Regions from separate parts of the Paenibacillus sp. MZ03-122A genome, predicted to be linked through region 1. Evidence: riboswitches for the same ligand, from Rfam matches in the RefSeq annotation. Region 1 holds a riboswitch; the other holds the start of a gene.
The links. A riboswitch is a leader RNA that binds a small molecule or an ion and turns the genes downstream of it on or off. The one in region 1 is predicted to bind S-adenosylmethionine.
Positions count from the first base shown of each region.

Region 2: another riboswitch for S-adenosylmethionine. It lies ahead of NLX74_RS15585 (methionine ABC transporter ATP-binding protein); the one in region 1 lies ahead of metA (homoserine O-acetyltransferase MetA).

Region 1 covers NZ_JANAVI010000001.1:201,919-205,212, forward strand. Annotated here, with positions in the region: gene NLX74_RS01000 (HRDC domain-containing protein) at 1-103, shown strand, start outside; gene corA (magnesium/cobalt transporter CorA) at 264-1,199, opposite strand; SAM riboswitch class I at 1,752-1,877, shown strand; gene metA (homoserine O-acetyltransferase MetA) at 1,996-2,913, shown strand; gene NLX74_RS01015 (PLP-dependent transferase) at 3,039-3,294, shown strand, end outside.
Region 2 covers NZ_JANAVI010000006.1:280,900-284,193, reverse strand. Annotated here, with positions in the region: gene NLX74_RS15595 (UbiD family decarboxylase) at 1-589, shown strand, start outside; gene NLX74_RS15590 (Cthe_2314 family HEPN domain-containing protein) at 641-1,366, shown strand; SAM riboswitch class I at 1,492-1,631, shown strand; gene NLX74_RS15585 (methionine ABC transporter ATP-binding protein) at 1,768-2,790, shown strand; gene NLX74_RS15580 (methionine ABC transporter permease) at 2,787-3,294, shown strand, end outside.

The DNA.
Region 1 (3,294 bases):
AGAAAAGGCGACAGAAACAGGATTGGATCAAATTTATGAGCGTCTGCGTCTGATCCGTATACGGTTTCGCCATCAGCAGGTACCCGACCGACATGTTGGATAATATAGAACTGATTGGATAAAGCTAAAGTATTAAAGTACATTCAGGGTCCAACATACTAAAAAGCAGCAGCCAGTTCCTCATAGGACACGGCTGCTGCTTTTTATGATCAAGCTTGAAAATCGAAATAGGTATCCAACTCCGTACTTTTCCCCTTTTCTTTTTAAACCCAGTCTTTCTTACGGAAAATACAGAACATACTGACACCTAGTGCCACCATAATACCAATGACGACAAAATAGCCATAACGTGTATGAAGCTCAGGCATATTATCGAAGTTCATCCCATATATTCCGGTAATGACCGTCAATGGCATAAATACGGTCGTTATTGCCGTAAACACACGCATAATTTCATTGGCACGATTGGCGATACTGGATTGATAAGCTTCTCGAAGGTTACCCATCAAATCGCGGTAAGTTTCAAAAGTCTCCGAAATTTTCACAGCATTTTCATAAATGTCGCTGAAATATTTTTGTAATTGATCGTCGATGAGTCGCAAATCCCGTTTGTTCAGGGTATTGATGACTTCCTTTTGCGGACCCAGCACCTTTTTCAGCCACAGAATCTCACTTCGTAAGCCGATGATTTCGTTCAAATGCGACTTTTTCGTATGCATTAGAATATCTTCTTCCAGCTTTTCAATGCGGACCTCAATCCGGTCACCAACCAGAAAATAGTTGTCAACAATCAAGTCGACCAACAGATACATAAAACGGTCAGGCTGGCTGACTTCTTGCTCCCACAGCATAGGCTTGAGGGTACGAAGCTCATTGATTTTCTGCTTGGTCACCGTAATGATAAAATGGCGGCCGAGAAAAATGTTCAAAGCTCGCAAAAATATTTCTTCATCATCAAAACGAATGCTATTTACAACGATAAAATAATGGCTTTCATAAATTTCGATCTTCGGACGCTGTTCTTCTTCACTCAAACAGTCTTCTACTGCAAGATCATGCATGGAAAATAAAGGTTGGAGCACTGCCAAATCATCGACATCAGCATCAATCCAATAAAAACCTTCTGCCGGTGCAGTAAGCGCCATTTCAATTTCTTCGACAGGGGTAAAAACCCCGTTGTTGACCAAACGGATTTTCATATATGTCACTCCTTATGCTCCGTCGTAACGGAAATACGTTTACCTTAAGCATAAGGAATGAACTCAGTTAGCCAGTTAGCCGGTGCGGGTAAGCGTGCATTCTCATCAAAAGCCGGAGGCTTTTGGAGCATGCAGAGCCTGGCGTCCCGTCTTTCGGCAAGCTGAAGTCATTCCTATGCTGTTGTTCAGGGATCGCCGCCTATTCGGACTCGGGTCGCCTTCCATTCCGGATTCACCTCTCAAATGTTCTTTTTTAGATTGCCACAGTATCGCAGGAAACACTCAAAGTCTGCACTACTGCTCCATATTTTTGCCTAATAGCACTTGTATAGTATAACGCTCGGCCTACGGCCTTTCAAGCGCAAAATCATGGGCTAAATCGACAGTAGTGGCAAGAGCTTCAGCGAAAGGAGGGATATGATTTAACCTATGGAAAAGGTAGACAAAATGTGATTGCAGGGCACAAATTTAAAAGTCCCATCTTGACGAAGCCCAGCCGATGCATTAAAGTGAACAACAAGAACTTTGTGAACCCAAAATGAATATAGCGAAATCTTATCAAGAGCAGGTGGAGGGACTAGCCCGATGATACCCGGCAACCGGCGATTTTAATCGCACGGTGCTAATTCTTGCAGGACGCGCGCTTTGTACAAAGAGCGTTGCCCTGACAGATGAGAGAGGCGCATATGGATACAAATATGACCTTTCTCTAACCAGAGAAAGGTCTTTTTATTATATGCCCGGCATCTCAGCAGGACGATTTTCGCAAAACTTACCGAACAAGGAGTGAGTTTACATGCCGATTAAAATCCCAGACACGCTACCTGCCAAGGAAGTGCTGGAGGGCGAAAATATTTTCGTAATGGATGAAAGCCTAGCTTATCATCAGGACATTCGTCCGTTGCGCATCGCCATTTTGAATTTGATGCCTACAAAGGAAACGACGGAAACCCAACTATTGCGCCTGGTCGGCAATACGCCGCTGCAAGTGGACGTCACGCTGGTACACATGAAGTCTCATGTATCCAAAAATACATCGCAAGAATATTTGAACATGTTCTATAAAACGTTTGACGAGATCAAGAACAGTCGTTTTGACGGCATGGTCATTACAGGAGCTCCGGTTGAACAGCTTGAGTTTGAGGATGTGAACTACTGGGAGGAGATCCGGCAAATCTTTGAGTGGACGAAAACGAATGTAACTTCGACCATGCATATCTGTTGGGCCTCACAGGCAGGTTTATACCATCATTTCAATGTCCCGAAATACGGGCTTGACTACAAATGCTTTGGCGTATTTCCACACACCGTGATTAAACCTAAAGTAAAATTGCTACGCGGCTTTGATGAACTGTTTTATGCCCCTCACTCCAGACATACGGAGGTTCGGCGGGAAGATATTGATCATATCGCCGAATTAGAAGTTTTATCCGAATCCGAGGAAGCCGGAGTGTACCTCGTAGCCACGCTTGACGGTAAACAAATTTTTGTAACTGGGCATTCTGAATATGACCCGCTTTCATTGAAATGGGAATACGACCGCGATGTGGCCAAAGGAATGGATATTGAAGTTCCCAAAAATTATTTTCCTAATGATGATCCTGAGCGCACACCGCCCTCAATCTGGCGGGCGCACGCCAATTTATTATTCTCGAATTGGCTGAACTATTATGTATACCAAGAGACACCTTACGATATCGGGCCCCAGATTTAAAAAAGGGGCTTGTAGTTTACCCTTGTACAGTACCACCTTGCAGTAGCGCAGCAGTATAGTCTTTGACATCCATTTTTGCAGGATTGGTTATAGCACCCACTATGGAAGTTAACAGGAGGATTCATATGAGTGAAAAACAGTGGAAAATCGAAAGCAGATTGGCACAAATCGGTTCAGTAGAGGAGCCAGTAACCGGGGCTGTTAATTACCCGATTTACCAATCTACGGCGTTCCGCCATCCCCGTCTGGGTCAAAGCACAGGATTTGATTACATTCGGACGATCAATCCCACGCGAAAGGTACTGGAAGAGGCTTCTGCTGCACTTGAATCTGGTGATGCAGGCTTTGCATGCAGCTCAGGTATGGCGGCGCTTCAAACGG
Region 2 (3,294 bases), on a different contig from region 1:
TCGAGTAATTGATTTATCTGACTTTAACCTGCTGTTGGAAACCATTCTGGAGCGATTTAATCCAGCAACGGATTTATTTATTTTCAATCACACGTCACACGATACACTCGATTACACAGGCCGCAAGCTGAATCATGGTAGTAAGGCGATCCTGATGGGGATAGGTGAGCCTGTACGTGAATTGCCTCGTGCTTATGAGGGAGGCGATCTGCCGGGAATTCGTGAAATTAAGCCCTATTGCGGAGGATGCCTCGTCGTATCGGGTGCGTCCTTTGAGCAGGAGCCTGAGCTGGCGGCACGTGTTTTGGAGCGACTAGCAGCGAGTGAGCAAGAGTGGCCGCTCGTCTTCATTGTGGACGATGCCAAAGAAGTTGTTCGCTCTCAAGCCTCGTTCCTGTGGACAGTGTTCACACGCTTTAACCCGGCTACGGATATGTACGCGGACAGCGAAGTGCGTTTGCATCATCTGAACTATAAGCTGCCGATTGTAGTGGATGCGCGTATGAAGCCGGGGTATCCGGATGAGGTGTTACCGCGTGAGGATATTGTTAAGCTTGTAGATCAACGATGGACGAGTTATTTCGCTTGACGCCCTAATGAAACCTACAGCCGGATTTTACATTTATAAGGAGGCGTAAGCATGATACGCAAGCTACTGGGTGAGCCGCCACGTGTGAACAAGGGCATCTTGCTGGATGCCATGAATAGCATGTCAGATATGTTGAACCTGCTGGAGCGGCAAATTCAGGCTGGTGGAGATCCGACCCACGATTTTCGGAAGGCGGATATTTTGACACGCGGTCTAATGTCATCTCTGGATGAACTGGAGCAGAGCCATCATGCTGCTGCCTTTTTTCGTATGAATGTGAAAGCCGGATATGCTGAAGATATGAGCGAGGATGAAAAATCCGACTATGCATTATATGTTTTCTTTTATAAAGATGGGTTTGTGAGGGTATTCTCCATTTTAGATAAGCTGGGCAACTGGCTAAATGATCTGTGTGATTTAAAAACAGGGCAGTATAAGGCTCATTATTCGTATTTTACCGTGTTGCGGCAGCTCAAGTATCTCAAAATGCATCCTGTATTGACCGATAATTTAATTGATATCAAGGACACATACAACGATGCCATCAATCGGCTGCGTAAGCGTCGGAATACGGAGATACACTATATGAATACGGAAATGCAGGATGATCTCTGGCAACGACACCGAGCTTTGTATGGAAAAATCCAACTGGAGGACCTCGATCACCATTTGGAAGATTTGCAGCAGGGCTTGGAAATGGTGTGTCGGTCGCTGTCAAACGCCTTTACTTATACTGCGAAACAATGGGAGAACCGGGCAGTACGCCCAAAAATATGATAGAAAATATCCTTTGACAAAGCTATGTAAACTATCTATACTGAAACCTAGTTTCAGAAAAATGCTTGAATTATATTTTTTTATATAAACTTAACGGACAGCTAAAGCTGGAGTTTAACATATTTTTCTTATCCAGAGAGGTGGAGGGACTGGCCCGATGAAGCCCGGCAACCCGTTCTTTCCCGGTGTAATACACTGGGAGGGAACATGATGGTGCTAATTCCTACAAAACCGCTAGAGTTATAGCGATTTTGGCAGATGAGAAAAGGTTCGCAAGGTGGGGCCCTTTTCATTCTGTGAAAGGGGCTCTTTTTTGTATAAATAAATAGCGATTTTATACAATCCTGAGAGATGACAACTGGTTAAAAGGGTAAGGAAGAAGTGAAGGGGGTCGCAGCACGTTGATAGAGCTTAAGCAGTTAACCAAGCATTATGGCAAAGGCAACCGACGCGTTAATGCGCTGTCTGGGTTGAATCTTTCTATAAAGCGTGGAGAAATATTCGGAGTGATTGGTCACTCCGGGGCGGGGAAAAGTACATTGATCCGCTGTATTAATTTATTGGAACGCCCTACTTCAGGTGAAGTATGGGTAGACGGGGTAAACCTCACCACTGTGAGTCAATCCCAGTTACAGAAGCAACGTCGAAAAATCGGAATGATTTTTCAGCATTTTAATTTGTTGTCTTCGGCGACGGTGTATGACAATATTGCATTTCCATTGCGTCTCGTAAACACTCCCAAGCAGAAGGTGGACATGAAGGTTCGTGAGCTGCTGGAACTGGTGGGTCTGGAAGAACATAGTAGAAAGTATCCGTCACAGCTCTCAGGTGGACAGAAACAGCGGGTAGGAATTGCACGGGCGCTGGCTAGTGATCCTCATGTATTGCTGTGTGACGAAGCGACTTCTGCGCTTGATCCGCAGACGACGGGGTCTATCCTGAAATTGCTGCTGGATATTAATCAACGTTTTAATTTAACCATCGTGCTGATTACACATGAAATGCATGTCATTCAAAGCATTTGTGATCGAGTTGGTGTTATTCATCAGGGCGACATCGTGGAGCAAGGTCCGGTAGCGGAAGTATTTTTGAAGCCGCAGCACCAGGTAACCAAGGACTTTATTCAACGGGAGTCAGAACATCCCGAGGAGCTGCAAGCAGCGATTGCGGCAGCAGGTGGCGGCGAGTCAGCGCAGGTGGTGCGTATCTCCTTCTTGGGCAGCAAAACATATGATGCGATTCTGTCGCGTACGGCTCGAAGTACTGGTGTTGATTTTGCGATCTTGCAGGGAACTATATCTACGATTAAAAATGTACCCTATGGACAGCTAATCGTTCGTTTTGAAGGAAATCATGAGGATATAGAGCATACGTTGCGCGAAGTGTCTGGGCAAGGGCTTGATGTGGAGGTGATTGGACAATGAGCGAACTTGATTTTTCACAAGTGAGTTGGGAAGAGCTAGGGAATTCTACGCTGGAAACCCTTCAGATGCTTGGGGCATCTGCATTGTTCACCCTCGTTATTGGTTTGCCGCTTGGTATATTATTGTTTCTGGCGAGCCGCTCCTCGTTGACTCTGATGAAGGTGATATACATTGTATTATCATTTATCGTTAACATTTTACGTTCCGTACCCTTTATCATTTTGATCGTTGCACTTATTCCTTTTACACGATCGCTGGTAGGTACCTCGACCGGGGTGCTGGGAACCATTCCGCCATTGGTTATCGGGGCTGCCCCATTCTTTGCACGTCTTGTCGAAACGTCTCTGCGTGAAGTGGACAAGGGCGTCATTGAAGCCGCACAAGCGATGGGTGCCTCGACAGGACAAATTATCCGGCGTGTGCTGTTACGTGAGGCACTTCCGGGTCTGCTCGCCGCATTAACCATTACCGTCGTTACACTCGTATCCTACACGGCAATGTCCG